DNA from 4 places in the Pseudobutyrivibrio sp. C4 genome. Region 1 is predicted to be linked to each of the others. Evidence: predicted binding sites of a transcription regulator. Region 1 holds the regulator's gene; each other region holds the start of a gene.
The links. Region 1 encodes Rex, which represses fermentation and respiration genes when NADH is low (regulators of the CRP and FNR family bind a similar motif). Its sites were predicted from a motif close to ATTGTTAANTANTTAACAAT; they were not measured.
Positions count from the first base shown of each region.

Region 1 (8,154 bases):
ATGTTGTGATTTCTATAGCTCACACACAGAATCAGGAAGCCGCAGAAAAATTTAAAGAAGAATTAGAAGCTGAATTCCCAGGCAAAGATATCTGGATAGATCCGTTATCACTTTCAGTTTCATGTCACATTGGACCAGGCGCACTTGCTTGTACAGTGACTAAGAAATTGATTGATATAAATTAATTTAATTGTAATTTAGGAGGATTGTTATGGTTAAAGCAGTTGTAGGTGCCAATTGGGGCGATGAAGGCAAAGGAAAGATTACAGACATGATGGCAGCGAATGCTGATATCATTGTTCGTTTTCAGGGTGGTGCAAATGCAGGACACACTATCGTAAACAACTATGGTAAGTTCGCGCTTCACACATTACCTTCAGGTGTATTCTATAATCACACCACTAGCATCATTGGAAATGGCGTCGCATTGAATATTCCTATCCTTATCAAAGAGATTAACTCTATTGTAGAGAAAGGAGTACCAGCACCTCGCATTCTTGTATCTGATAGAGCACAGATTGTTATGCCATATCACATCCTTTTTGATCAATACGAGGAAGAACGTCTTGGAAAGGCTTCTTTCGGTTCAACAAAGAGCGGTATAGCTCCTTTCTACTCAGATAAATACGCAAAAATCGGTTATCAGGTTCAGGAGCTTTTTGATGATGAGCTTTTGAAGGAAAAGGTTGTTCGTACATGTGATCAGAAGAATGTTCTTCTTGAGCATTTATATCACAAGCCACTCCTTAATCCAGAGGAGCTCCTTGAGACATTACATGAATACCGCGATATGATTGCTCCTTATGTTTGCGATACATCAGCATTCCTTTGGAACGCACTTAAAGAAAATAAAACTATCCTTCTTGAAGGCCAGCTTGGTACTTTGAAGGATCCAGACCATGGTATTTACCCAATGGTTACATCTTCATCAACACTTGCTCCATACGGTTGCATCGGTGCTGGTATCCCAGCTCAGGAGTTAAAGCAGGTTGTTACAGTATGTAAGGCTTATTCATCAGCTGTTGGTGCAGGTGCATTTGTTTCTGAAATCTTCGGTGATGAAGCTGATGAGCTTAGACGTCGCGGTGGCGATGGCGGTGAGTTCGGTGCTACTACAGGTCGTCCACGTCGTATGGGATGGTTCGACTGTGTTGCTTCAAAGTACGGATGTAGAATGCAGGGAACAACAGATGTAGCATTTACAGTTGTTGATGTACTTGGATATCTTGATGAGATTCCTGTATGTGTTGGCTATGAAATCGATGGTGAGGTTACTACAGACTTCCCAGTTACTAGCAAGCTTGAAAAGGCTAAGCCAGTACTTAAGACGCTTCCAGGATGGAAGACAGATATTCGTGGAATTAAGAAATACGAAGATCTCCCAGAGAACTGCAGAAACTACATTGAGTTCATTGAGAAGGAAATTGGCTTTCCAATCACAATGGTTTCAAATGGTCCTGGAAGAGACGATATCATCTACAGATAATTATTTAGAAGCTGGAGCTTATGGCTCCGGCTTCTTTGTTTGTTAATACTTTTTTGTTATACTAAGTAAAGAATATTTTCTTGGAGGAAATGATGAAGAAGTTTATTTCAAAGAATTATAAAGGCATATTTCTTGTACTGGCCATTGTTTTGCTTATTGTGGTTTTGATTATTACTTTTAATTCTAAAAACCCAGCAAAAATGATACAAAACCTTGATGGCTCTGATGAACAGGCAGAAGTATTGGATGAAGCCAGCGAAATAGAAGATGAAGGCGATAATGTTATATTGCTTGATAATGAAGAAGTTTATAGCTTCCAGATGACTGATAGCAATAACATTCTATTAACCTTTGAAAGAGATGGAGAGGATTGGGTTTACACAGATGACCCTAGCATCGATATAAACGAAGATAGAATAGAAAAGCTGTTGAATTATATTACAGATGTTAGATTTGTAGACATCATTGCCAATGAGGATGAAGATGGAAATGGCGATGAATACGGCCTAAATCAGGATTCACCTGTGTACATTATTAAGGATGCAAACGGCTATTCAACATTTATTTCGTTAGGTAAAACTGATGAAGAAACAGGACAGATTTATTTTGCATTGAATTATGATTTTTCTACTGTTTATGTAAATAGTGGAAAATTAGCAGGTGTTAATAAATATGCAATCGAAGATTTAATACAGTAACAGTTTAAAAAAGCCTATTTATACATAGTTTACATATTTTTATAGCTGTGTTATTATATATCGGTACGAAATTTACTGTAACTCAGGTTTTGGACACTCCGACCTTTTCCTTAGTTACGGCATATTAAAAGTTTTTAGGAGGTAGTTAAAATGATTACAAAAGAGAAGAAGCAGGCAATTATCAATGAGTATGCTAGAACAGCTGGTGACACAGGTTCTCCAGAGGTTCAGATTGCTGTTCTTACAGCTCGTATTTCTGAGCTCACAGAGCACCTTAAGGCTAACCCAGGTGACCATCATTCACGTCGTGGTATGATGAAGATGGTTGGTAAGAGAAGAAACCTTCTTGCATACCTTAAGAATACTGACATTGAGAGATATCGTTCAATCATTGAGCGTCTTGGCTTAAGAAAGTAATCTATAAGAGCGGAGTATTGCTTACTCCGCTCATTTTCTTATTTGTTTTTCGATTTCAAGCAAGATCCGAAGCCACTGAATTAGGAGAGTATAACTCTTCGTTTTCAGTAGTTTCGGGTTGATGCTTAAATAATAAAATATTTGAAGGAGAAAACCATGAAGACATTTACAATGGATTTGGCTGGTAGAACACTTCGTGTTGATATCGGCAGAGTTGCTGCACAGGCTAATGGAGCAGCATTTATTCAGTATGGTGAGACTACAGTTCTTTCAACTGCAACTGCATCAGACAAGCCTAGGGATGGTATCGATTTCTTCCCACTCTCTGTTGAGTTTGAAGAAAAGACATACGCTGTTGGTAAAATCCCTGGTGGTTTCAATAAGAGAGAGGGTAAGGCATCTGAGAACTCAGTTCTTACATCTCGTGTTATCGATAGACCTATGCGTCCACTTTTCCCAAAGGACTATCGTAATGACGTAACACTTAACAACATGGTTATGGCAGTAGATCCACAGTGCCGTCCTGAGCTTGTTGCTATGCTCGGTGCAGCTATTGCTACATGTATTTCAGATATCCCATTTGATGGCCCTTGCGCTATGACACAGATGGGTATGATCGATGGAGAGTTTATCGTAAACCCTTCACAGGAGCAGTGGGATAAGGGTGACCTTAAGCTTACAGTTGCTTCTACAAGAGAAAAGGTTATCATGATTGAAGCTGGCGCAAACATCATCCCAGAGGACAAGATGATTGAAGCTATCTACAAGTGTCATGATGTTAACCAGACAGTTATCGCATTCATCGATGAGATGGTTAAGGAATGCGGTAAGCCAAAGCATGAGTACACATCATGCGCAATTCCTGAGGAGCTCTTCGCAAAGATGAAGGAAATCGTTACTCCTGAGGAGATGGAAGGTGCTGTATTCACAGACGAGAAGCAGGTTCGTGAGGAGAATATCCGTCAGATCACTGAGCGTCTTGAAGAAGCATTTGCTGATAACGAAGAATGGCTTGCTGTTCTTGGTGAGGCAATTTACCAGTACGAGAAAAAGACAGTACGTAAGATGATTCTTAAGGATCACAAGCGTCCAGATGGTCGTGAGATCACACAGATTCGTCCACTTGCTGCAGAAGTAGATATTATTCCACGTGTTCACGGTTCATCTATGTTCACTCGTGGACAAACACAGATTTGCGACGTTGTAACTCTTGCTCCTCTTTCAGAGGCTCAGAAGATTGACGGTCTTGATGCTTTCGTTACTGAGAAGAGATACATGCATCACTATAACTTCCCTGCATACTCAGTAGGTGAGACAAAGCCTTCTAGAGGACCAGGACGTAGAGAAATTGGACACGGTGCACTTGCAGAGAGAGCACTTCTTCCAGTACTTCCTACACCAGAAGAATTCCCATATGCAATCCGTGCTGTATCTGAGACATTCGAGTCAAACGGTTCTACATCAATGGCTTCAACATGTGCTTCATGTATGTCACTTATGGCAGCTGGTGTACCTATCAAGGCTATGGTTGCTGGTATTTCTTGTGGTCTTGTTACAGGCGATACAGATGACGATTTCGTTCTTCTTACAGATATCCAGGGTCTTGAAGATTTCTTCGGCGATATGGACTTCAAGGTTACAGGTACAAAAGAAGGTATCACAGCTATCCAGATGGATATCAAGATTCACGGTCTTACACGTCCAATCGTTGAGGGTGCTATCGCTCGTTGCCGTGAGGCTAGATTCTTCATCATGGACAACTGCATGAGCAAGGCAATCGCTGAGCCACGTAAGGAAGTTGGCGAGTATGCTCCAAAGATTATCCAGCTTTCAATTGATCCAGAGAAGATTGGTGATGTTGTAGGACAGCGTGGAAAGACAATCAACGAAATCATTGCTAGATGTGATGTTAAGATTGATATTACAGATGACGGAAACGTTTCAATCTGTGGTACAGATGCTGCAAAGATGGATGAGGCTAAGAGAATGATCGAAATCATTACAACTGATTTCGAACAGGGTCAGATCCTTACAGGTAAGGTTGTAAGCATCAAAGAATTCGGTGCATTTATCGAGTTCGCTCCAGGCAAGGAAGGAATGGTTCACATTTCTAAGATTGCTAAGGAAAGAATTGACAGAGTAGAAGATGTTCTTACTCTTGGTGATACTGTTAAGGTTGTATGCCTTGGCAAGGACAAGATGGGACGCATCAGCTTCTCTATTAAGGATGTTCAGTAAAATTAGATTTTATTTGGCGCCTGACATTAGTCAGGCGCATTTTTTAAGGAAAAACTATGTTACTTAATGTTTCGCATATTTTTAAATCATTTGGTGAAGATGGCATTATAAAAGATGCCACTTTTACAGTAGATGAGGGTTCTAAAGTAGCTATCGTTGGTAACAACGGAACAGGAAAATCTACCCTATTAAAAATAATAGTTGGAGATTTACCAGCGGACAGTGGTGAAGTTACTCTTAAAAAAGATGCTACTATGGGCTATTTAGCTCAGTATCAGGAAGATTCTTTCGGTAGTAGCATTTTAGATACAGTACTTAGTGCACGTGAAGATTTGCTTTCCATGGAAAAACGTCTTTCAGACATGGAAATGGAGATGTCAAATCTTGATAGTAAAGATGCTGCGACATTTATGGAAAGTTATCACAAGTTACAGCATCAATTTGATTTATTAGGTGGATATACATTCCGTTCGGAAGCTGTAGGCATATTAAAAGGCCTTGGTTTTGAAGGGGATGATTTAAATAAAAGCATGAATGAGCTTTCTGGTGGTCAGAAGACACGAGTTAGTTTGGGACGTCTTCTTGCATCATCGCCAGATTTGCTCTTATTAGACGAGCCTATAAACCATTTGGATTTGAATTCAATCGTGTGGTTGGAAGGATATTTATCTTCATATAAAGGCGCAGTTGTAATTGTTGCTCATGATCGATATTTCCTTGATAGAATTGTAGATCATGTTGTTGATTTATCCTACGGACGCACTAGTGTATATACAGGAAATTATACAGCTTTTTCTGAGCAAAAGGCTTTATATCAGCTCACATATGAGCGCAGCTATGAAAAGCAGCAAAAGGAAATAGAACACCAGAAAGCTGTTATTGAAAAGCTTCAATCCTTCAACAGGGAAAAATCCATTAAAAGAGCGGAAAGCAGAAAGAAAATGCTTGATAAGATCGATATTATGGATGCCCCTGATAAGGATATGCCTAGAATGCGACTTACCCTTGAGGTGGAAAAGGAAAGTGGGAAGGATGTTTTAGATTTTTCTCATGTGACAAAATCGTATGATGATAAAAATATCTTTACAGACTTATCCTTTGAGGTTCATAAAGGGGATAGAATTGCCATTTTAGGTGATAATGGTACAGGAAAGACTACAATCCTTAAGTGTATCAATGGTCTCACGGATTTTGAATCAGGAGAGATTCGCTTTGGGGCAAATGTTACTGTAGGATATTATGACCAGGAGCAGCAAGGACTTACTGAGTCAAACACTATCTTCAGTGAGCTTCATGATGCTTATCCATATCTTACAGAGACTCAGGTTAGAAACACATTAGCTGCATTTATGTTTACAGAGGATGATGTTTTTAAACGCATTAGCGAGTTATCCGGTGGAGAGCGAGGTCGTGTTTCTCTTGCAAAGCTTATGCTTTCTAAGTCTAATCTTTTAATCCTTGATGAGCCTACAAACCATCTTGATATGGATTCGAAAGAAATGCTTGAGGAAGCACTTAACGAATATGATGGAACTTTGCTTTATGTAAGTCACGATAGATATTTTGTTAACCGTACTGCAAATATGATTCTTGAACTTTCAGATGGTCATTTTACAAAGTACCTTGGCAATTACGATGATTATATTGCAAAGAAGGAACAACTTTCTGCAGCAAATGTTGTTTCAACCCAGGAATCTGTAGCAGATTCTAACGCTACAGCTGCAAAACTTGATTTTAAAGAACAAAAGAGAATTGAAGCAGAAAAGAGAAAGCTTCAAAACAAAATCTCAAAAATCGAAGAAGAGATAGAAAAACTAGAAGAAAAAAAGGCAAAGATTCAAGACGAATTCTTAAAGCCAGAGAATATGACAAATTCTGCAAAGCTCAACGAATTAACTGCAGAACAGAATGAAATAGATTTAAAATTGGAAGATTTATATTCTCAGTGGGAGGAGTTAAGTTTATCTTAAGCATTTATTAAGTCTTTGTTAAAATCTTGACATAGTTTTTGTGTGATTTTATAATTAAGATTGAAAATTGTAATTAGGAGGTATATGGTTTGGATAAACAGATTTCACAAGCAGTCATCAGAAGACTTCCTAGGTACTACAGATATTTGGGCGAACTTTTAGACGATGGTGTTGAAAGAATTTCATCAAATGATTTAAGTAAGAGAATGCATGTTACAGCATCTCAGATTAGACAGGATCTTAACAACTTTGGTGGTTTTGGCCAGCAGGGTTATGGATATAATGTTGCATATTTACATGATGAAATCGGAAATATCTTGGGAGTTAACGAAACACATAATGTTATCGTTATTGGCGCTGGTAACTTAGGCCAGGCTATTGCAGGTTATGTTAAATTTGAGCGTGTAGGCTTCAAAATTATTGGATTATTCGATGTTAATCCTGAGCTTAAAGGAAAGTTGGTTAGAGACATTCCTGTTCAGATGCTTGATGAGCTTCCAGAATTCATTAAACATAATGATGTTGAGATTGCAGCTTTGACATTGCCAAAGTCAAACGCCAGATCTACAGCTTTAAAGCTTGTTTCTCTTGGTGTTCATGCAATTTGGAACTTTGCTCACGTTGATTTAGATGATATTCCTGATGTTATTATAGAGAATGTTCATTTATCAGATAGTTTGATGCAACTTTCTTATAACATTACTCAACAGAAGTAGGTGAATGTATATGGCGGACAGGGATTTTACAACTGCCATTTCCAAAATCAAGGTTCCTATGCTTATTTTGGATCAGAAATGGCATAGACTTTTTGCTTTAGGTGGAAAGCCAGAACAGGTTAAAGAGCTTGAAAAGCAGGAAAATGACTTACTGAAACGTGAGGCTGAGCTTAAAAAGGAACTTAAGGACCTTAAGAAGGTCAAAGAAAACTTGATGGCTTCAGTCATGTCCAATATGGAAGGAACTTCAGATTTAGTTTCTAAGAAGTTGGATGATGATAAAAGACTTTTGGAGGAATGCAAAGAACGTATTCAGTCAAATGAAGACGAGCTTAGCGAACTTCCACAGCAGACAGATGATGTTAATCGAGAATTGATGTTGGCTACTATGGATTATTGCTATGATAAACTCCGCACTAATTCTACAGAAGCCGAGGAAATCACTAACTGGATTAAGGATGTAAGGGTTCAGCTTAAGAAAAACGTTATTCGTAAGCATAATCGTGAGATTAACAATAAAGAGATTTATTCATATATGCATGATGTTTTTGGTATGGAAGTGCTAAATCTGTTTGATATGCAGAATGGAGATTTCTATATCGGAACAATCGATGACAAGGGCGATTCTG
Region 1 is NZ_FOHF01000001.1:431,119-439,272, reverse strand. Features, by position in the region: gene BMY66_RS02105 (DegV family protein) at 1-185, shown strand, start outside; gene BMY66_RS02100 (adenylosuccinate synthase) at 212-1,486, shown strand; gene BMY66_RS02095 (DUF4340 domain-containing protein) at 1,579-2,184, shown strand; gene rpsO (30S ribosomal protein S15) at 2,335-2,601, shown strand; gene BMY66_RS02085 (polyribonucleotide nucleotidyltransferase) at 2,758-4,839, shown strand; gene BMY66_RS02080 (ABC-F family ATP-binding cassette domain-containing protein) at 4,896-6,809, shown strand; gene BMY66_RS02075 (redox-sensing transcriptional repressor Rex) at 6,899-7,525, shown strand; gene BMY66_RS02070 (hypothetical protein) at 7,536-8,154, shown strand, end outside.

Region 2 (8,154 bases), 240 kb from region 1:
TGGAGCAAGTGACTCGCCCTCGTTAGGACCATTCTTTACCTTTCCAAGATGTGAGCAAAGAATAACCTTTCCACCATCAGCAATAAGCTTGTTGATTGTAGGAAGAGCTGCCTTGATACGTGTATCATCTGTGATTTCGCCACCCTTAAGAGGTACGTTGAAATCGCAACGAACAAGTACGCGACGACCCTTAACATTAATGTCATCTACTGTCTTCTTATTTAATGCCATAATTATATCCTCCATATAAAATAAAAAAGGGCTCGGTCCAATAGGACCGGACCCTTTAAAAGTCGTATTTCGTAAAAACGAATTAAGCTAACTCTGAGAAGTACTTGATTGTACGAACCATCTGTGATGTGTAGCTGTTCTCGTTATCATACCAAGAAACAACCTGTACCTCGTACTGATCATCAGAAACCTTAGAAACCATTGTCTGTGTAGCATCGAAGAGAGAACCAAATCTCATACCTACGATATCTGAAGAAACGATTTCATCCTCGTTGTAACCGAATGACTCGTTAGCTGCTGCCTTCATAGCTGCGTTGATACCCTCAACTGTAACGTCCTTCTTGTTTACAACTGCTGTAAGGATTGTTGTAGAACCTGTTGGTGTAGGAACACGCTGAGCAGATCCGATAAGCTTTCCGTTAAGCTCTGGGATAACAAGACCGATAGCCTTTGCTGCACCTGTTGAGTTAGGAACGATGTTAACTGCTGCTGCACGTGAACGACGAAGATCACCCTTTCTCTGTGGGCCATCAAGTGTCATCTGATCACCTGTGTAAGCGTGGATTGTTACCATGATACCAGACTGGATTGGAGCGTACTTGTTAAGTGCGTCAGCCATTGGTGCTAAGCAGTTTGTTGTACATGAAGCTGCTGAAATGATTGTATCAGAAGCCTTAAGTGTCTCATGGTTTGTATTGTAAACGATTGTAGGAAGATCGTTTCCTGCTGGTGCAGAGATAACAACCTTTCTAGCACCTGCATTGATATGAGCCTGTGCCTTTTCCTTTGATGTGTAGAATCCTGAGCACTCAAGAACTACGTCAACCTTAAGGTCACCCCATGGGCAATTGTTTGCATCTGGGAATGCATAGATCTTGATTTCCTTACCGCAAACGATGATTGAATCATCTGTGCAAGAAACCTCATCTGCATGCTCATACTTTCCCTGTGATGAATCATACTTTAAAAGATGTGCTAACATCTTTGGGCTAGTTAAGTCGTTGATTGCTACTACTTCGTAACCTTCTGCTCCGAACATCTGACGGAATGCAAGACGTCCGATACGGCCAAAACCGTTGATTGCTACTCTTACTGCCATTTTTAAATCCTCCTAAAGATTCTTTTAAAATTTTCTTTGAAGCTCTCAAAGAGCCCCGTATGCACTTTATTTTATACAACATCAATCTATAATTCAACCCCAAATTGAAATATTGTTAAAATTTTCTCAATGTACTTATATTATTTGTATTTTCAAACAATATTTCTTGCGCCTGCCAGTATCATCAATTAATATTTAGTTACTTATACAAAGGAGGCTACAACAATGTTTTGGGACAATCACATGCACTGTAATTTTTCAGGAGACTCCGACGCTTCTCCTATTGATATGATAAACTCTGCAAAAGCAAAAGGCCTGCTAGGTATTACTTTTACAGACCACTTGGATATCGACTATCCTAAGCAGTTTGGATTCTTCGATTTAGATTTAGAGAACTACTATCCTACCTTGCACAAACTTGCAAAGCAGGAATCAACTGATAAATTTACCATATTGAATGGACTAGAGGTTGGCATTCAGCCACATGTTGCTGATAAATGCAATGAAGCTGTTAATGCTCATCCATATGACTTCATAATAGGAAGTACTCACCTTGTGGATAAATGGGACCCATACTTCGACAGTTTTTGGGAACGTGATACAGAAAGCGCTTTGCTAAACCGATATTACGAATCCATTCTTGAAAACATTACCGTATTTACGAATTTTGATACAGTTGGTCATTTGGATTACGCATTTAGATATGCACGTAACCAGGAGGCAAAGCACAACACACATCAACCATATGCAGAAATCATTGATGCCATCCTTCAGCAAATTATAAAGCTAGATAAGGCATTGGAGGTAAACACTGCCGCATTCAGAAAAGGAATGGGTGCTCCCAATCCTGCTCCATCTATTATCAAAAGATACAAAGAATTGGGCGGTAAAATGATTACACTAGGTGCCGACGCACATACTCCCGAGGATGTTGCTGCAGATTTTGATAAGCTACCTGACTTATTAAATGATTGTGGCTTCCATGAATATTATGTATTTAAAAACAGAAAGCCTGAAGCTTATCCATTGAGATAGGCCTCAGGCTTTTTCTTAATCGTTATCTAATTTTAAAAGAGAATTAACAAGTTCCTCGCAAATTTCCAACTCTGACTTACCATCAGTTTCAATTATGATATCAGCTGCAGCAACATATTTCTCTCTTCTTTTAAGCATCAACTCTTCTATAAATTCAACACTCTTATTATTTTCGATAAGAGGTCTATCATGGCTATCCTTTACTCTCTCAAGGATTGTCTCTGGCTTTGCGGTTAAAAGAACAACACGTCCATTCTTCTTCATCTCCTGGACGTTTACATCACGCATTGGTGTACCACCCCCACATGAAATTACAACATTACGCTTTGACTGCATTTCCTTCAATAGGTTTGTCTCGGCATTTCTGAAGTGCTCTTCTCCATATACCTCAAAAATATCAGAAATAGACATGCCCTCTCTATCAGAAATAACCTGATCCATCTCTACCACTTCCATGGCAAAGCATGTGCTCAAATAATCAGAGATTGTAGTTTTACCTGCTCCCATAAATCCAATAAGTACAATATTGTAATTGAACAAGTGTCTAGCTTGAATACGCTTGGCATTTTTAACTATCGAACTATATATGTCCTTTACTTCCTTGCCGTGACGTTTCCCTTCCAAGCTCTTGTCTAACCAGCGGTCTCTTTTTTCATCCTGTTCTGGCTGTAAAATCTGTAAACCATTCTCTTCTTTGTATGCCATAATTTCCTCAACAATGGCATTTCTCATAAGCAGTGCATTAAGAATAATTTCGTCGTTCTGAGCAAGATGCTCTCTTAACATTTTGAGCTGTTCCATGTCTTATTCCCCTTTGATACCTTGTTTTGAATAGTATCATACTAAAAAATCAGACAGAAAGAAACAACTTTTTCCTTCTGTCTGATAAATAAATTTTAGATTAAATTAATAAGGAAGTTAAATCTTAAAGAAAATCATGTCTCTCAAGAACCTTGATAATATCACGACCTTCTTCTGTACCTTCGATAATACGACGAGCACGCTTAGAATCACCAATATTGTAAATCTCAACATTTGTGTCTTCAAATGCAGTATTTAACTCATCGATGATAGGTGTGTTAGAGCGCATACCAAGGCAGATGAATCCTAAATCAAAGTCAATGTTTTCGATTTCGCCTTCTGGATTCTTAACGATAAACTTGTCGTTGCATACTTCCTGAAGTGCTGTATTTGTCATCTGACGAACATTGTACTTAGCCATCTTTGCAGCTGTATCGCACTTTGTGATTGGATCAAGTCCGTTACCAATGATAGGTAACATCTCGATGATAGTAACTTCAGCACCTCTTTCTGTGAAGTATTCCATAACATCAAGACCTACGGCACCGCCACCAACAACAGCAACCTTCTTACCTGTCATATCCTCTGGATATGTATCAAGACGCTCAATCATCTTAATAACTGTAGCTACATTTGAATCATCCTTATCAACAAGGTCTAATAATCCCTTGATAGGTGGTAATGTAGGGTTTGAACCTGTAGCATTTACGATGATATCTGGGTTCAAGCTCTTAATCTGATCAACTGTAGTATCGTTGTTCTTAAATATGAAGAGATTTCTTAATTTGCTAGCACGGTTAATCATGTACTTAGGGAAATCAGCAAGTCTCTTCTTGTCAGGAATCTTTGAAATCTGAACAGAAAGACCGCCAAGCTCTGCCTTCTTCTCAAGAAGGAATGTTGTACATCCAACCTCTGCAGCTGTACAAGCAGCTTCAAGACCTGCTGTACCACCACCGATAACTACAACGTTGCAAGGCTTATTAACCTTTCTCTTGTAGTATTCGTCATTAGCGTTAACAGCTGGGTTTACTGTACAACGAATTGGAAGGTTAAGGCCAATTCTGTGACCTGCACAACCTACGTTACATGAAATACACTTACGAAGCTCATCCTCACGGTTGAACTCTACCTTATTTACCCAATTAGGATCTGCGATAAGACCACGGCCCATACCGATGATATCAGCATCTCCTCTTTCAAGAATTTCCTCAGCGACCTTAGGATCACGAATATTTCCCATTGTTACACATGGCTTGCCATATTTTTCCTTAACAGCCTTTGCCATGTATGAACGCCATCCATCTGGAAGATAGTTTGCATCAATCTGGAACTGAATAGAACTATTAAGACCAGCAGAAACGTCAAATACGTCTACCTCTTCCTGGAAGTACTGTAAATACTCAATTGCGTCCTCTAGTGTGTTACCTCCCTCAACAAACTCATCAGCACTAATACGGACAAAAATTGGGAAGAATGGTCCTACCTGCTTTCTTACTTCTTCTACAACAAGCTTTGTAAATCTAGCGCGATTCTCTGGTGATCCGCCAAACTCATCTGTACGCTTGTTAGTAGTAGGTGAAAGGAACTGGCTCAAAAGATATGAGTGACCAGCATGAATTTCAACACAGTCAAAACCGGCTGTCTGTGCACGCTTTGCTGCCTCACCATACTTCTTTACAATATTGTAGATTTCTTCCTTCTCAAGTGGACGTGGAATCTCTCCGCCTGCCTTTGAAGGGATATCTGATGCAGAAACTGGCTGCTCTCCTGTACGAGCAGAAACAGCTGACGCACCAGCGTGGTTAATCTGAATACCTACACAAGCGCCATGCTTATGCATTCTCTCTGTAAAGTAATATAAACGTGGAATGAAATTGTCATGATCAATTCGAAGCTGGGTTGTACCATTAGAACCCTGTGGTGAAAAGACACTAGCATTTTCAACCATTAATAATCCTGTACCACCCTTAGCTCTCTGCTCATAGTAATCAATATGAACAAATGTCATCTCACCATTCTGATCACCGTAGTTAGTTCCCATTGGTGTCATCATGATACGATTCTTAAGTGTCATACGACGAATTGTAAGTGGTTCAAAAATGTGTGGATACTTATTTCTCATTATAGAATGCTCCTATTTACAAACAAAATTTACGTGATAAGAGCTGTCAAGATGAAAAGCGGGCATGCTTTCCTTTTTTATAAGAAAAGTATAATCCCGCTTTAATATCAAAATCCAATTCATTTTTTGTAATTAATTAGTGCATAGAATGTACCAATATGAAGTCAATCATACGTTTTACGGCAGGCATCTGATATCGCCCCTTCATGTACGCCATATAAACAGTGTGTGAAAGACTATATTCTGTGGAAAGCTTCTTTATTATAACGTCATTTCTGTGAATACTATCTACATCCGCAACAAGGGCTATTCCAAAGTCAGCTGCAACAAGGGCTGCTATACCATTTTCGTCAGGTGATTCACAGATAAAGTTAGGCTCAACCTTATTCTGTAGAAAGAAGTCCCTGGTCAAACGACCTAAGCCTGATTTGCGTGTGTATCCCAAAACAGGGTATTTTTCAAAAATTGATGCATCTAAGGTATCGTTTTCTTCCAGAGGATGTCCCTTAGGAATAATAACCACCAGTTCCTGTTGTAATATAGGAATAAACTTAATATTTGGCTCATCCTTCACAAAGGAACCAAATATAATATCGTAGTTGCCTGACTTTAAACCTTCTATATTTTTAGAAGTGATATCCTGATGGAAATTGAATGTTACTTCGCTATTTCTATCTTCTAATAGGAAAGCTCTACAAACATTCGGAATAAACGAACCAGCAAGAGGAGCCACATATGCTAAATCAATATGCCCTCCTGAACCTGTCAATTGATGCATTTTTCGATCAGCCAAATTGATTTCATTTAGAATTCTATCAACGTGCTCGTAAAAAATATCTCCTGTTTTGGTCAAAACTACGTTGCGTCCAGTTCTTTCAAATAAGACTACTCCCAGCTCTGATTCAAGGGCATTTATTGAGCGGCTAAGGGATGGTTCTGATATATGAAGCTTTTCTGCAGCCTGATTGAAATGCTGTAATCTAGCGGCCTCATAAAAATACATCATTTGATTTAGAGTCATAGTTCTCCTCTCTCTGTTTTGCACAATATAATTGTTGTATTTTCATTACTTATTATCAATTTTACCACAATTGATAGCTAAAAGCTATTAATAATATGCAATAGAAGTATTGGAATTATACAGTAATACACATTAAAATATATGTATAAAGACTGTTAAGATTTTAACAAAGGGCATGCAAAATCTTAAAGAATTTATGGAGGAATTAAAATTATGGCAGAAAGAATTACAGGACACACAGAGCTTATCGGACTTATGGCTTATCCAATCAGACACTCAAGCTCACCAGCTATGCACAATGAAGCATTTGCATATCTTGGTCTCGATTATGCTTATCTCGCATTTGAGGTAGATAATAGCACACTCGAGGATGCTGTAAAAGGTATCAGAGCACTTAAGCTTGTAGGCTCAAACGTTTCTATGCCTAACAAGACTGTAGTAGGTAAGTATCTTGATAAGTTATCTCCTGCTGCTGAGCTTTGCGGAGCTGTAAACACAATCGTAAATGAGAACGGTGTTCTTACAGGTCACATCACAGACGGTATCGGTTACATGCAGTCACTTAAGGACTACGATATCGATGTTATCGGAAAGAAAATGACAATCGTTGGTTGTGGCGGTGCTGGTACTGCTATCCAGATTCAGGCCGCACTTGATGGCGTTAAAGAAATGTCTATCTTCAACGTAAAGGATGCTTTCTGGGATAACGCTCAGGAAACAGTTAACAAGATCAACGAGAGAACAAACTGCAAGGCTACACTTTATGACTTAGCAGACCTTGACGCTCTTAGAAGAGAAATCGCTGATTCTTACCTTCTTGCAAATGCAACAGGTATGGGTATGAAGCCACTTGAGGGCCAGACATGGTTACCAGATACTTCATATCTTCGTCCAGACCTTATCGTAACTGATACAGTTTACGCACCAGCAAAGACAAAGTTCCTTGAGATGGCTGAGGAAGTTGGATGTAAGAGAATGAACGGTTTTGGAATGATGTTATTCCAGGGCGCTGCAGCATTCAAGCTTTGGACAGGCAAAGAAATGCCAATCGAACACATGAAAGAAGTACTTGGTATTAAGTACGAGTAAATTTAAGGAGAAAAATATGAACAAGAAATATTTTCCAGCAGCTTTAATTCTTTATTTGAATTACTTTATTCACGGAGTTGGTTGCTCAATCTTAGGACAATCAGTTATTAAGGAAGCTCTTGCTACTAGCTGGGGCGTAGAGGTAATGTCAATCACTGCTATTTCAGCAGCACTTGGTCTTGGTAGACTTATCGCTCTTCCATTCGCAGGCCCTCTTTCAGATAAGTTAGGCCGTCGTATTTCAGTTATGATCGGTGGAGCTTCATATGCTATCTACCTCATCGGTCTTGCTATGGCATTCAACGCTGGTGTTAACGGTGGATACCAGATCGCATACATTTGCGCTATCGTTGGTGGTATTGCAAACTCTTTCCTTGATACTGGTATTTACCCAGCTGTTGCTGAGATTATCAGCGATGCTCCTGGTGTAGCTACAATGGGAATTAAGTTCTTTATCGCTATTTCACAGATGTTACTTCCATTCTTCCTTGGAATGACAGTTGCAACAAACGCAGCAGGTCTTGTTTCTTACAACAGACTCTTCTATGTTTGTGGCGTTGCTTACATCGTATTACTTGTACTTATCCTTATCCTTCCACTTCCAGATTCAGATGCAGCTGCAGCTGAAAAGAAGGAAGGTCTTATCGATAGCTTAAAGCACACTCACTTCTCTATCGAGTCAGTTGCTATGATTCTTATCGGTTTCACATGTACAGGTACATTCCAGTTATGGCTTAACTGTGCACAGAACTT
Region 2 is NZ_FOHF01000001.1:667,100-675,253, forward strand. Features, by position in the region: gene BMY66_RS03150 (phosphoglycerate kinase) at 1-231, opposite strand, end outside; gene gap (type I glyceraldehyde-3-phosphate dehydrogenase) at 314-1,330, opposite strand; gene BMY66_RS03160 (histidinol-phosphatase HisJ family protein) at 1,556-2,365, shown strand; gene BMY66_RS03165 (shikimate kinase) at 2,381-3,166, opposite strand; gene BMY66_RS03170 (oxidoreductase) at 3,291-5,291, opposite strand; gene BMY66_RS03175 (LysR family transcriptional regulator) at 5,428-6,312, opposite strand; gene BMY66_RS03180 (shikimate dehydrogenase) at 6,526-7,401, shown strand; gene BMY66_RS03185 (MFS transporter) at 7,418-8,154, shown strand, end outside.
Region 2: BMY66_RS03180 (shikimate dehydrogenase) is a predicted target of Rex. The motif match lies at 6,464-6,483, and genes of this name have one in related genera.

Region 3 (8,154 bases), on a different contig from region 1:
AAACTGTAACAAAGCTTCTTTTTTATAATTGAATAGTATATTGTTTTTCAACTGATGTATATCCTCTGTTATCTGCAACCTTAATCCAAACAACATAAGTTCCTGAAACATTAGGATTGTAATTTCCATTTATCTGAATTGAATAATTCCAATTATCAACTTCTGTACCATCACTGTATCTTGCGCCGATAAACTGCTTAAGAGCCTCAGCATCCATTCCAACATATCCGTGAATAATTCCATCACCTGAATCCTGCTTTAAATACTGTGTAGGCACAAGATTCATCCATGGATTATATGCTGCCTCTTCTGTAGGATCATAGCCTATAAGACCTGCATTTACATCAAGCTTAACAGCTGCTGGTCTTCCAAGTGGTCCTGGATTTGCAGCATCATCGTAAACAATTACAGGTGTGCCAGCCTTACAGTTGTCATAAATCCACTTTAAATCACCAACAGCCATACGAACACATCCTTGAGACGCACCCTGACCTAACATATTAAACTGAGTGCCTCTGAGGGAGTTAACTGTAGGCGCAGCATATGGAACTGAATGGAAAAGGATATGTCCATTAAATCTAATAGCATAACGTCCATAGCTATTTCCAAAGAGCTCTCTCCACTCGTAATAATTAGATGTAGTAAAAGAACCTGTTGGAGTATCTTCTATATTTGCTCCAACTGAGCATAAATAAGCCTTTACTGGTATTGTGTACTGCCCCTGTGCGTCAAGAGACATTACTGTAACAACATTGGCTACACGATTAACATATAATGCATATGGGGTAGCAGCTTTTGCTTCAATAGAAGTGCTTCTGATACTAAAGAATAAAGATAAAACTAGTGTGATTGCGATAAAACTTTTTTTGTGTCTGAAAAACATATATAACCTCTCTAAAAAAACATACTTGAGGATTATATGAAGTTTTCAAAAACAAATCAAGCATAAATATTATTTTTTATGAAATTTTTGAATATTGGAAAAATTTATAACAAAAAGATGCCTATAAAATGTGAAAGAGACGCCAGCGGAGCGTCTCTTTCAAAAGGGAGAATAATGTTATGAAAAAATTGTATCTCTCTCGAGATGAGTATATATTAACTGAAAATTTTGTTCAAGTCGTGTAAAAGTTGTGAATTGTCTGTGAATTCTCAAATCTTACTGAATACTCTCTACCTTAATTGTATTTGTGTTACCTACGTTACCATCGATAGGGCCACCTGTAAGAACTACGCGGTCTCCACTCTTAAGGTTAAGCATCTGCTTAGCACGGCCAACTGCATGATAGAACATAACATCAAGTGATGTGAACTTATCAACGAGAACTGGTGTAACACCCCAGCTAAGTGCAAGCTTTCTCCAAACCTTTTTGTCTGTAGTCATAGCGATAACATCTACTGGACAACGGAAACGGCTAACACGCTTTGCTGTGTAACCAGACATTGTGCAAGCAACGATAGCCTTTGCCTCAACGTCGATAGCCATTGAACATGTAGAGTGGCAAACAGCATCTGGAATAGAAGCGATTGCGATGTCATCCTTGTGGAAACGACCATTGTAGTTGATATCGTTCTCTGTAGTCTCTGCGATTTCTGCCATTGTAGCAACAGCCTGTACTGGGAACTTACCCTGAGCTGACTCACCTGAAAGCATGATTGCAGAAGTTCCATCGTATACAGCGTTAGCAACGTCAGAGATTTCAGCACGTGTAGGACGTGGATTTGTAATCATTGACTCAAGCATTTCTGTAGCAGTAACAACTCTCTTACCAAGCTCACGAGCTCTTGTGATAAGCTGCTTCTGAACTGCTGGAAGATTTACAAATGGAATCTCAACACCAAGGTCACCACGAGCAACCATGATACCGTTAGCAATTTCAAGAATCTCATCAACGTTATCAACACCTGGCTGATTCTCGATCTTAGCGATAACTTCAACATCCTTACCACCATTCTCATCAAGGAATGTTCTAAGCTCGATCATATCCTGCTTTGTTGAAACGAATGATGCAGCGATGAAATCGATGTCATTCTCAAGACCGAAAAGGATATCCTTCTTGTCCTGCTCTGAAAGGTATGGGCCTGACATAACCTTGTTAGGGAAGCTCATTGACTTCTTGTTGCTCATAGTACCGCCGGCTGTACACTTTGTAATAACATCGTGGCCTTTGATTTCTGTAACTTCGAAGAATACGATACCGTTGCAAACTGAAAGTACATCACCTACGTTAAGATCCTTGTGAAGATTCTTGTGAGTAACTGATACTCTAGTCTGATCACCTTCAACATCGTCTGTAGTGAAGATGAATGTGTCACCTTCGCTAACTGTAACAGAGCCGTCCTTAAATGTTTTGATACGATACTCTGGTCCCTTTGTGTCAAGTAAGATGGCGATTGGCATGTTAAGCTTTTTGCGGACTTTCTTAACTAAATCCATCTTCATGCCCTGCTCCTCATGGTCACCATGGGAGAAGTTCATTCTTGCTACGTTCATTCCGGCCTTTGCCATAGCTGTAAGAGTTTCCTCATTCATGCTGGCTGGTCCGATTGTACAAATAATCTTTGTCTTTCTCATTCTACAAAACTCCTCTATTTAGACTAAAACTTAGTTAACCTAAAAAATAAAAAAATCCTCTCTATAATAGCATTAATTAAATTTTAAGTAAACATTTATCCTAATCATTTCTTATTATATATTAAAAAAAGTGTCCTGTGAAACTAATAATCACAGAACACTGTTTTTTAACTATTTGTTCATATTTTATGCCATGAGCATACGGAACATGTCAATTACCTGCTCCTTTGTAGCCTCACGAGGGTTTCCAGGGTAGCAAGCATCATTAAGAGCATCTGTTGCAAGCTGGTCTAAATCCTCTTCCTTGATCTTATCAAGAGTCTTTGGAATACCAACATCCTCAGAAAGCTTCTTAACAGCTGCGATAGCTGCATCACGGTACTCATCCTGTGACATGTTATCAACGCCTTCTACTCCCATAGCTCGAGCAACCTCGCGAAGTCTCTCCCCAGTATACTCGCGATTGAATTCCATAGAAATTGGAAGGAACATAGCACATGCTACGCCGTGTGGTGTGTCATAGTGTGCTGAAAGTGTGTGAGCCATTGCATGGTCGATACCAAGACCAACGTTTGAGAAGCCCATACCTGCAATGTACTGGCCAAGTGCCATACCCTCACGGCCTTCCTTTTTGTTTTCAACAGCATCGCGAAGATTCTTTGAAATAAGACGAATAGCCTCGAGATGGAACATATCTGTCATCTCCCATGCTGCCTTTGTTGTATATCCTTCAATTGCATGTGTAAGAGCATCCATACCTGTAGCTGCAGTAAGTCCCTTTGGCATAGAAGACATCATCTCTGGGTCAACAACTGCAACGATTGGCATATCATTTGTATCTACACATACAAACTTTCTTTCCTTTTCAACGTCAGTAATAACGTAATTGATTGTAACCTCTGCTGCTGTACCTGCTGTTGTTGGAACTGCGATAATAGGTACGCATGGGTTCTTTGTAGGTGCAACACCTTCAAGTGAACGAACATCTGCAAACTCTGGGTTTGTAATGATGATACCAATTGCCTTTGATGTGTCCATTGATGATCCGCCACCGATAGCAACAATACAATCTGCACCAGAAGTCTTAAATGCTTCTACACCATTCTTTACATTTTCGATTGTTGGATTTGGTTTAATATCTGAGTATACGCCATAAGGAATACCTGCTTTATCAAGTAAATCTGTAACCTTAGCTGTAACTCCAAATTTAATAAGATCTGGATCTGAAGCAACAAATGCTTTCTTGAAGCCATGAGCCTTAATCTCATTTACTACTTCCTGGATTGCACCAGCACCATGATAAGATGTTGGATTTAAAGAAATTCTGTTAGCCATAACAATACACTCCTTTTTTGTAACAAACATTGTGTTAAAAAAATAACACACCCTACGATTGATATTTTATCATCATAGGGTGTGTCAATATAAGTTACAGATATACGTATGTGTAACATTTTCATAAAATTCACAAATCGCTAAAATAAAGGCTTTCTAAACCAAATCAATCTCTTTGAATAGCTTGTGTAACATATCTGGCATTGCATCTATCATCAAATCAGCCAGCTCTTCCTCAGACTCTTTCATGCCTTTCATAAGCCACTGAACTGTCATGTAAATAGAAGCCTGACAATACATCTCAAGAAGCTTTCTCATATGCTTATCAAGATTCTCACCAGTCTTTTTTCTAATCAAATCACAATAGAACTCGTAAATCATAATAAAGTCATGATCCTTGAGATTGTTCTGGTCGTCCCCCTTAAAGCCTGCTGTAAAGAATAATCTCTCCTGCTTTATGTATGCAAACTTTTTAATAAGGCCTTCGCGAATGGTTTCACCTTGGCCCATTTCTTTAAAGGACTGTTCCAGCAGCCTGTCAAAGTACCAGTTTATCAGGTCGTATTTGTCGATAAAGTTGCGATAAAAGCTTTGTCTCGAAACTCCACATACATCAACTATCTGTTTGACTGTGATGTTTTCAACTGATGTTGTTTTCATGCAGGTTTTCATAGCTTCTGCCAGCTTATACTTGATGTCTGATTTCATAATAAAACCTCCCGCAATCATTCTAAATGACTAAGGGAGCTTTTACAATTATATATGTACTTATGCCAATAGCTTTCGAAACTCCTTTAGCCCTGCCACTTCACCTGCAGCTACCATCTGAGCACCGATGTTGCCAAGGGCTGTGGCCTCTGAAGGACCTGCAACAACTGTTTTTCCTGTAGTTTCTGCTGTGAGCTTATTCAAATATCCAGCCTTTGAGCCACCGCCAACTACATTGATAATATTAAAATATTTGCCTGTAATCTTTTCTACCTCGTAGCAGGCCATTTTGTAACAAACAGCCAAAGACTGATAAATAACCTTTGCCAGCTCTCCTGGTGTTTCAGGAACCTTTTGTCCTTGATTTTTACAGTAATCCTTTACTGCATTAATCATAGAAGCGGGTGCCAAGAAAACTTCAGCATTTGCATCTACTATAGAATCTATATCCGCCGCCTCTGCCATTTCACAAAGCTCAGCAAATGAATATTCCTGTCCTGCTGCAATCAGCTCATTTCTTACCGACTGAATCATCCAAAGTCCCATGATGTTTTTAAGGAAACGGAAACGTCCTTCATAACCACCTTCGTTGGTGAAGTTGGCTTCCATTGCCTCTTTTGTGCATATGGCCTTCATGTTCTCACTACCTAAAAGTGACCATGTACCTGATGAAATATAAAGTACATTGTCGGATGTGTTAGGAACTGCAAATACAGCTGATGCTGTGTCATGAGTAGGTGGAAGCACAACCTTGCAGTCGAATCCCACTTCTGCCTTAACTGAATCAGTAAATGTGCCAATGCATACGCCTGGCTGCTTAATTTCACCAAACAAATCTTTGTTAAAACCTAGCATTTCAATAAGCTCGTAATCCCATTCCTTTGTATCAGGATTTAGAAGCTGTGTTGTAGAGCAATTGGTGTATTCATTCGACTTAACACCAGTCAGTAAATAGTGCAGATAATCTGGTACCATCAAAAAGCTTTTCGCATCCTTAAGATAGCCCGCCTTTTTATCTGCCATAAGCTGATATATGGTATTGAAAATGGCCTTTTGAATTCCAGTGCGCTCATATAGCTTATCCTCAGGAATGATTTTATAAACCTCTTCGTCCATTTCAGATGTTCTGCTATCGCGATATCCAAAACATGGGCGAACCACATTATCATTTCCATCTAATAGAACATAGTCAACGGCCCAGGTATCGATGCCCATTGATGTTGGGATTTTTCCAAGCTCATTGCATTTCTTTAAGCCAATAATTATCTGTCTAAAGAGCTCCTCAATATCCCATCTCTTATGACCATCCACCTCAATCATTCCATTGGAAAATCGATGGATTTCCTCTAAAACCACTTTCCCATCTTCAAGATGGGCAAGCATATGCCTGCCCGAAGATGCCCCAATATCTACCGCTAAATAGTAATTTGCCATTATCTTTCTCCAATAACATCGCTCTTCTTTTCGTATAAGCATTCTTCATTAATCTGAACACCGAATGGTGCATTTAATGCTCTAAACTCATCTGGCTGGATTGTCTGACGCTTCTTGTTTGTCATAGAAAGAACTTTTACAAGTACCTCTGCAGCCTTTTCTACTGTGTGCATAAGACCGAATGCAATATCAAAATCAGTACCGCATACAAACATTCCGTGATGAGCCCAAACAGCTACATCCTTTGTTGCCATGATTTCAGATGTTGCAACTGCAATATCTCTTCCGCCTGGAACCATCCATGGTACTACTCCGATTCCCTGAGAGAATACTATCGGGCACTCTGTTGCCATCTCCCAGATTTCTCTTGTGAAGATTTCATCCTCAAGTGGAAGAACATATGTAAGTGCAATAACATTTGTTGGATGACAATGATATACAACACGAATTTCAGCATCTCTCTTCTTGCAAACCTCAAGGTTCATAAGGTGTGATGGAAGTTCTGATGTTGGTCTGCCACCATTTACGAATCCCCATACGATTCTGTATTTACTACCAGTCTCATCTACTTCAATGATTCCGATAGAATCAGTTGGATCAATAATTACATTTCTAAAATACTTTCCAGAACCTGTAACAAGGAAATACTCTCCTGCTAAATCCTTAACTTCTGTTCCGATTTCTCTCCAATCGCCTGCTACAAACTCTTCCTTTACGCTGTCTACTTCCTCAGGCTTGATTCTATAAGAAAGGTTTCCACCATTGCGCTCATGCCAGCCCTGCTCCCAGCCGTCATTTGCCATTCTCATAAAACCTTCTACAAACTTTGCTTCTAATACTTTCATTTCTATTTCTCCTTTATCTAACTACTACTTCAACTGGTACGTTAAATACCTTTGCAACTTTTTTGATTGTTTCAATATGATGACCAACTGCTGCACCAAAATGATGTGTAGGACCTGTCTCGCTCCATCTGGTTACAAACTCTGCAGCGCTGCAGCTGAATCTTGTACGCATCATTGTGTCGCCGTTCTGAAGAATCTTTCCTTCTTCGTTAACACCCTCAGCAACTACGAACTTGAAGTGACCTTCGCCATCCTGTGTGATACCAAGGTAAGTGATAGGTCCTGTAGGTGGATAGAACTGTGTAAGATATCCGCCGCCTGTCTTACCATGGAACACATCCATCATCTTCATAGTTGGCTTCTTAGCCTGTGAGATTGCTGCATCCCCAGAACCAGAATGTCCAATAAGTGTCACATCATCGTTGAAATCGATAGTGTACATTTCTGCCAGCTGACCTGTGCCAGAGATAGTCTTCAAAATGCTCATTGCCATAGCAACCTTCATATCTCCTTCAACAGCACATGCTGTTCCTTGCTTGATCAACATAGAGAAGGCTGGAATAAGAAGGCTGTCCACCTTACCAGCAATTCCCTTTGCAAATCCATCATAGTGAGATGCTACGAGACCAAGCTGCTCGTCCTTAACCCACTGTTCAAAGGCAACAACGTACTTTGCCATCTCCCAAACTTTATCTACATCTCCACCACCGACAATATCGAATGTATCTAAGATGTCCTCAGCCTTTGCTTTAATAACGGCCTCGTCTGTAATATCATCTGCAATAGCCCAAATCTTTTCCCAGTCAAACTGCTTTGTGTAAAGCCCCATTCTTCTGTAAAGATTTGACTCATCGATATATAAATCCATCATGCCTGGATATGGTCTGCCAATCTGGGCGATGTTTGTATCTCTAAATCTGCGACGGCAATTTGCTGCAAGGCACCACTCACCTATTTCTCTTGCAACATTTTCATCGCCACCTTCTACAACACCAGTGATTACAGCGCTGCGCTTACCATAGCGATTGAGATCTGCCACCATTTCACCAACTGCACCGCAGGCATAGGCCTCTCCAAGCCACTCTGCTGTACCAGCTGTATCATAATCAAGTGCCTTAAGCTTCTGTATATTCACAAGCACTACAGGAACATCTAAATCCTTTACTGCTGGAAGCATGTTGTAGCTTGTAGCATAGGTTAGAAGCTGCATGAAAACTAAATCTACATCTGCTGCTCTAAACTTATCTCCTGCGGCCT
Region 3 is NZ_FOHF01000008.1:126,793-134,946, reverse strand. Features, by position in the region: gene BMY66_RS12070 (L,D-transpeptidase) at 23-883, opposite strand; gene pyk (pyruvate kinase) at 1,160-2,575, opposite strand; gene fucO (lactaldehyde reductase) at 2,762-3,910, opposite strand; gene BMY66_RS12055 (TetR/AcrR family transcriptional regulator) at 4,067-4,618, opposite strand; gene rhaB (rhamnulokinase) at 4,679-6,052, opposite strand; gene rhaD (rhamnulose-1-phosphate aldolase) at 6,052-6,897, opposite strand; gene BMY66_RS12040 (arabinose isomerase) at 6,911-8,154, opposite strand, start outside.
Region 3: fucO (lactaldehyde reductase) is a predicted target of Rex. The motif match lies at 3,941-3,960, and genes of this name have one in related genera.

Region 4 (8,154 bases), on a different contig from region 1:
GCTTGAGTTATTGCCACCCATAGCTTCGTTAATGCGAACCAAAGTATCATATAAGAATGTAGAATCAGCACCCTGCTTTGTACCACTTCCTACTTCTTCATTATCAAATGTTACGTGAATCTGAGCTGCTGTGTTTGAATTCTTAGCTCCAAGAAGTCCCATCATTGAGCTGTATGAGCACTGAAGGTCATCAAGTCTTCTGATAGAAATAAATTCTTCGTCTGCACCCCAAACTTTACCTGGCTCTCTGTTGTAGAGGAATAAATCAGAACCTACGATTTCCTCTTCCTTAACTGAAAGCTCTGCTGCAACAAGCTTCTTAAGATTAAAGTTTTCATCCATAGATACAAGTGGAAGTAAATCCTTCTGTGGATTGTATTTGTAACCATCGTTTGCTTCTCTGTTCATGTGGATTGCAAGTGAAGGAAGCATGCAAAGATCTCTGTCGAAATCTATAAGCTTTGTCTCGATACCATTTTTGCTTCTGACAATTACACGACCAGCGATTGAAAGTGGTCTGTCAAACCAAGGAGCCATAAGCATTCCGCCGTACTTTTCTGTGTTAAGCTTTACATAGTGGCCCTCTTTCATTTCTGGCTGTTCTTTGATTCTGAATGTTGGTGAATCGCTGTGTGAAGCCATAATCATGAAGCTCTTAAGTGAATCCTTAGGCATTCTGAATGCAAGAATTGATGAACCGTTTCTTGTAACGAAATAGTTCTTACCAAGCTCGATTTTCCACTCTTTAGCTTCGTTTAACTCTACGAAACCAGCATCTAAAAATCTCTGTCTCTCGTTTGCCACAACGTGAAACTGAGATGGGCTCTCCTCTATAAATTCAAATAGTCCTCTTACTGTCTTGTTCATTTTTTCTTTCCTTCTTTCTTTTTTATAGAGTAACCAAAGGTACCCTTTGGTTTTGTAAGGCCAAAATAAGTGCCATGGCAATATGCCAATGGCTCTGATTCTTCCAATTGAAACTTTCCTGTTTCATTCATATACTTCTCATCTGCATGCACAGCAAGAACATCTGCAACGAACATAGTATGGCTACCATATTCATGTGCTTCTCTCACCCTGCACTCGATGTTGACTGGCGATTCAACTAGCATAGGAACATTGACTTCATCAGCCATTTCCTTGTGAAGGCCGCAAGCTTCGAACTTATCTACATCCCTACCGCTTTTAACACCACAGAAATCTGTAGCGAAAGCAAGCTCCTCTGTAGTCAAGTTGATTACAAATTCACCTGTCTCTTTTATCATATTGTATGAGTATCTGCTAGGCCTAACTGAAATGTATGCCATAGGCGGATTGGTACATACTGTTCCTGTCCATGCAACAGTAAACACATTATCATTTCCTTCCTTATCTCGGCATGTAATCATTACAGCTGGAAGTGGATAAATCATATTACCTGCTTTCCACTTTTGTTTTCCCATTTTATATCTCCTTAGACTTTTCTTCCATCATCTCAGAGAAAGTACCCATATATACATTTCCCTGACCGAGTAAGAATCCTAAATCATCCATAAAAGCTTTTGTCTTTGGATTCTCGTGGAAGCCTTTACGCTTTAATTCTTCCAAGAAATCAGTACCTATCTTAGAATCGATGATTAGTTCATCATCCTCTTCCACATCACCAAAGCTTCTATTTTTAACATATTCGCCTCTGAACTTTTTATATTCAGCTGCTCGTACCCCATCGTACTTCATCTGATCCTGTTCGATGATTCTGATGCAGTTAAGCATGTCTTCAGCATCTGCAAGAGCGTTATGCTCCACATGACCGCCAAGGCCACAGATTGTTTTCATATCTGCAAGGGAAAGATTTGCATCTAAGCCTCCAGTAACATCCAAGCTGACTTCTTTTTGAATATTGTCAAAAGTGCTAATAAACTTTGCAACGCTTCGCTTAAGTGGCTTTTCCAGATTTCTAGATTCATAGTCTCTTTGAAAGCTGTTTTTATCTCCGCCCCAAACGCAGATTTTTCCAACCTGAAACTTACGAATGCGAGTGATAAGCTCAGTCATAACATCCTCGTAAGCTGGAGCGTCCTCTAAATCTTCATTGGTAAGACCAGTGAGCTCAGTAATAAGCGGCGGTAATTTATGGCCAGGTCTTAGCTGAACTGTTGAGTAGAATCTATCAAGCTCCTCATGGGCTGGGTTTGTAATAATTACGCCCACAGAAATAACATCCTCGATGGAACTCTTTTTATATCTCGCGCTAAGATATTCCGCATCAAGGAATGCCTGATTCTTGCCTTTGTATCCTGCAGGAGCAGTCTGACTAGGCCCTTTTACTTTGTTTTTTGTACTTGTATTATTTGTAGCCAAATTTATCTCCAAACTTTGTAAATTAATGTGAATTCATTGTACCAAAAAAATCTCTACTATACAAAAGCCATAAATAATAAATCACACGCAATTTGTTTTTGCAGAAATACACTCAAAAATGTTTTTATTTTAATACATTGTGAATTTTTTGTCACTCCTATGGTATATTATTAGAGGCTAGATTGTTAGACGCAACTAACTGTCCAAATTATGGCTAATATAACCCCACTAGCCGGCGTTTGTAAGGCTTCCACCTAGCTTGCAAACAGAACTATAAATTTTTATATTTTTATAAACAGAAAGGGAAACAAATCAATGGCAAATCATGATTTCGCACAATGGAATGGTTTCGTCGGTCGCGTTTGGAAAGATAACGTTGACGTACGTGACTTCATCCAGAACAACTACACTCCTTATGATGGAGATGAGTCTTTCTTAGCAGGTCCTACAGATGCTACTAACACACTTTGGGGTAAGCTTCAGGAACTTCAGGCAGCTGAGCGTGCTAAGGGCGGCGTTTTAGACATGGAAACAGAAATTGTTTCATCTCTTACTTCTTATGGCCCAGGTTACATCTCAGAAGATACAAAGGATCTTGAACAAATCGTTGGTCTTCAGACAGACAAGCCTCTTAAGAGAGCTTTCATGCCATACGGTGGTATTAAAATGGCTGAGCAGTCTTGCAGAATGTACGGTTATGAGCCAAGCGAGAAGCTTCACGAAATCTTTACTGTTTATCACAAAACACACAATCAGGGAGTTTTCGATATCTACACACCAGAGATTATGGAAGCTCGTCACAATAAAATTCTTACAGGTCTTCCTGATACATACGGCCGTGGTCGTATCGTAGGCGATTACAGAAGAGTTGCTCTTTACGGTATCGATTACCTTATCGAAAAGAAGCAGATTGACTTCGCTAACACAAATCGTCAGGGTATGAGACGTTATGACTTCCAGCTTCGCGAGGAAATCACAGACCAGATTAACGCTCTTAAGGGCATGAAGGAAATGGCTGCTTCTTACGGCTTTGATATTTCTAAGCCAGCTGCAAACGCTAAGGAAGCTGCTCAGTGGTTATACTTCGGTTACCTTGCAGCTATCAAGACTCAGAACGGTGCTGCTATGTCAGTAGGACGTGTTTCTACATTCCTTGATATCTACATGACACGTGACCTTGCAAACGGTGTTATCACAGAGTCTGAGGCACAGGAAATCATCGATCACTTCACAATGAAGTGCCGTATGGTTAAGTTCGCTCGTATCGAGTCTTACAACCAGTTATTCTCAGGTGACCCAGTATGGGCTACACTTGAAGTTGGTGGTATTGGTCTTGATGGACGTCACCAGGTTACAAAGACTTGCTACAGATTCCTTCACACACTTGAAAACATGGGTCCTTCACCAGAGCCAAACCTTACAGTTATGTACTCTAGCCGTCTTCCAGAAAGCTTCAAGAAGTACGCTGCAAAGATTTCTGTAAACACATCTTCTATCCAGTACGAGAACGATGATGTTATGAGAGTTACATGGGGCGATGATTACTCAATCTGCTGCTGTGTATCTGCTACAGAAACAGGTAAGGAGCTTCAGTTCTTCGGTGCTCGTGCAAACCTTGCTAAGTGTCTTCTTTACGCTATCAACGGTGGTGTTGATGAGAAGTCACATGATCAGGTTGGTCCTGAGTACACACCTATCACATCTGAGTACCTTGATTACGATGAGGTTATGCACAAGTTTGATCAGATGATGGATTGGTTAGCTCACATGTATGTTGGAGCCCTCAACATGATTCACTACATGCATGATAAGTATTACTATGAAGTTTGCCAGATGGCACTTATTGATACACACGTACGTCGTTCATTTGCTACAGGTATCGCTGGATTCTCACACTGTGTAGATTCACTTTCAGCTATCAAGTATGCAAAGGTTAAGGCTATCCGTGATGAGGACGGAATCACAAAGGATTTCGAAATCGAGGGAGACTTCCCACGTTATGGTAACGATGATGACAGAGCTGATGAGATTGCTGTATGGCTTCTTAGAACATTCATGACAAAGCTTCGTCATATCCACACATACAGAGATTCAGAGCCTACAACATCTATCCTTACAATTACATCAAACGTTGTATACGGTAAGGCAACAGGTGCTCTTCCAGACGGAAGACCAGCAGGCGAGCCACTTTCACCAGGTGCTAACCCAGCATACGGTGCAGAGAAGAACGGTCTTGTTGCTTCACTTAACTCAGTAGCTAAGCTTCCATATGAAGAAGCACTTGACGGAATCTCTAATACACAGACAATCAACCCAGGTGCCCTTGGACACTCAGAGGAAGAGCGTGTTAACAACCTTGTTAACGTACTTGACGGATACTTTGATCAGGGTGCTCATCACCTCAACGTTAACGTATTCGGTAAAGAAAAGCTTATCGATGCTATGGAGCATCCAGAGAAGCCAGAGTACGCTAACTTCACAATCCGTGTATCTGGATACGCTGTTAAGTTCATCGACCTTACAAAGGAACAGCAGATGGACGTTATTGCACGTACTTGCCACGAGGCATTATAATGCGTGAAATACTTGGTTATATAAATAAATTTGAGAGCTTCGGGGCCGTTGATGGCCCTGGAGTTCGTTATATAATATTCTTAAATGGATGCAAGATGCGCTGCGCTTTTTGCCACAACCCAGAGACATGGGCTGAGCATCAGGGTGAGCAGTATACTGCCGATCAGGTCCTTGAGAAAGCTCTTCGCTACAAGCCTTACTGGAAGAAAGATGGCGGAATCACTGTCAGCGGTGGCGAGCCACTTCTTCAGATTGATTTTGTGTTGGATTTATTTAAGAAAGCCAAAGCTAAAGGTATCACCACTTGCCTTGATACTGCCGGCCAGCCATTCACTCATGAAGAGCCATTTTACAGCAAATGGAAGGAATTAATGAGCGTTACCGACACTGTTATGCTTGATATCAAAAACATCGATCCAGAGGAGCATAAGAAGCTCACAGGTGTGCCTAATGACAATATCCTTCAGATGGCAAAAGAAATCTCTGATATGGGTGTAAAAATTTGGATTAGACATGTGCTTGTTCCTGGTGGAAGTGATAATGATGAACTGCTCCATCGTACACGTGAATTCATTGATACACTAAAAACTGTAGAGCGTGTGGAAGTTCTTCCATACCACAGTCTGGGAGTTCCAAAGTATGCTGAGCTAGGCATACCATATCGCCTTGAAGGCGTAGAATCACCAACCCCAGAAAGAATAAAAAATGCAAAAGAAATCCTAGGTGCAAATTAGCACCTAGGATTTTTTAACATATCGTATATACGGTAGGACTTGTAATTTTAATGGTCATTGTTTTTCCTTCGTAGCTTCTAATGATATTAATAGCATTATCATCCTCTACAATAGAAGTATCTCCTAACTGTAGTATTGGATTCTTTTTTAAAACTATTAAGCTCTTTACCTTCTCTAAGAAGTCCAAATCCCACTCTTCTTTGTTCCAATTAAAACAGCGTCTGCAATCAGGGTCATGATTCCCCTCCATAGCCTGTTCTGTTCCATAGTACAAACAAGGCGTGCCCGGCATAAACATTGTCATTGCTATTGCTGTTTCCAGCTTCTTTTTATCTTTGCCTATAGCAGTAAAGAAGCGCTCTGTATCATGAGAATCAAGCAAATTCAGCATCATATAGTTTACCTGCTTCATGTTACGCATCAAAATTCCATTTAGATGCTGGACAGTTTTTGCCTCATCGCATATTCCTTTTGCAAAATAATCAAGACATATCTTCGTATATGCATAATTCATAATGCTATCCTGCTGGTCACCTTGCAAAGCTGGGTATGCATCATGCCAGTTTTCTCCGATGATTACGGCATCACTCTTTTTCGCTTTTACAGCCTTTCTGAACATTCTCCAGAAATCATGTGACACTTCATCAGCCACATCAAGGCGCCATCCATCAATGTCTGCAACATCTATCCAATAGGTAGCAATATCCAGCAAATATTTTTGCACATCAGGATTCGCTGTGTTAAGTTTTGGCATGGACTTTGAATATGCAAAGCATTCGTAATTACGATTTTCTACGTCTGCCTTATCTCCATCAATAATGAACCAATCGTGATACTTTGATTTACGTCCATTTTTTACTACATCCTGAAACTGCTCCATCTTTGTGCTGCAATGATTAAAAACTGCATCCAGCACAAGTCTAATACCTCTGGCATGAGCTTCCTTTACCAGTTCAAGCAAATCTTCGGTTGAGCCAAACTGTGGATCTATAGTTTTATAGTCAATAATATCGTACTTGTGATTTGATTCCGATAAAAATATAGGCGTTAAATATATTCCTGAAATGCCCAAATCCTTAAGATAATCAAGGCGCTTAATAATGCCTCGCAAATCTCCTCCAGCATGGCTTTTAGGGGTAGGTTTATCTCCCCATCTCATGTCGATATAGGACATATCCTTGTTTTCATCCCCAACGCAGAATCTATCAACAAAAATCTGATAGAAAACAGAACCTGGCATCCATTCTACAAGTGGCATTACATCATTTTCATTGATATAAGGCAACTGGAAGAAATTATAATAACAATCGTCGTAATTATAGCTTTCAGTAAGACCATCTTCGCTGTAATAATATACTTTGTTATTCTTCTCCAGCTGGAAAATATAAACAAATCGAACGTCGTTTATTTTCAGCTGGATTTCATAATAAGCGAATAGCTCATCTTTATATTTAAGCGGAACATCCACAGTGTATCTCTCTTCTTTATAATCGTATTTCACACCATAGATTAAGCTTACCTTAAGTCCACTTTCTGCATCTTCTCTGGCAGTTCTAAGTCTAAGAACTATTTCATCCGTCGATAATGGAAAACAATATCTTGATTCTGGTATGTGTAATAATGCGTGTCTGTTCATAAAACTCCCTTATACGTAATACAATATCAATAAACTCCTTCTAATAGTTTATCGATAAATGGCGATTTATCAACTGGTTATGCTGTTAACTAAACTTTTATTTTTCAATAAAAAATAGTCAGGAGATAATCTCCTGACTATTGGTATTTTTGTATTAAATTTGTGATAAAACATTTGCACAATCTTCGCAAATCAAATCGCCGTGCTCTAATAGAAATGCCCCATCAAAGCTTTCTGTAAACATCTGATTTGCAAACTCTGCTATTACTAAAATCACAGCTGAAATCTGTCTGCGTGTAAGCTCAAAATTCAGCTTGATGTAGTAGTCATCTCCGTAACGGTACAAAGTACTCTTCATTCCGTCGTACTTTGGAAGATGCTTGCAAAGTAAAATTGCTGAATCTAAATCATCAAGTATTGCCCAAAGTGGAGTGTCCAGATACTGATCTGTCACCTCATCACTTTCGTCTGTAATAGCCTTTGCAGGCTGTACTGGAACATCAGATGTACTAGCTGAAATTGCAGCACTCTGAGGTGTTTTCGTAGTTGAAAGCGTCTCCTGTAAACCTGTGAGATGCTTTTTTAATTCTTCAATTGCTGTAGCCAGTCCTGTGCTTGAATCTGGAGATATAAGTAATGCAACATCACCCTGTGGCATCACTGTCATTTGAACGCTGTACGCCTTTGCATGAGTCTCAATTCCGAGGGTCTCACAGGCTTCAGCAAGAATATCCCTAATAAAGCTCTGGGTCTTTTCCTGGTCACTGACGAAATCACCAAGCTCCATGCCGTTCTGTTCCATTTCTTCTTTTGTGATGACACATCTAATCTTGTCCTCACCTATCTTCTTGAACTTCATCAGCTCCCCTC
Region 4 is NZ_FOHF01000002.1:141,365-149,518, reverse strand. Features, by position in the region: gene BMY66_RS04450 (M18 family aminopeptidase) at 1-867, opposite strand, end outside; gene BMY66_RS04445 (flavin reductase family protein) at 864-1,442, opposite strand; gene BMY66_RS04440 (exonuclease domain-containing protein) at 1,444-2,340, opposite strand; gene pflB (formate C-acetyltransferase) at 2,656-4,914, shown strand; gene pflA (pyruvate formate-lyase-activating protein) at 4,914-5,648, shown strand; gene BMY66_RS04425 (glycoside hydrolase family 13 protein) at 5,662-7,284, opposite strand; gene BMY66_RS04420 (adaptor protein MecA) at 7,439-8,143, opposite strand.
Region 4: pflB (formate C-acetyltransferase) is a predicted target of Rex. The motif match lies at 2,477-2,496, and genes of this name have one in related genera.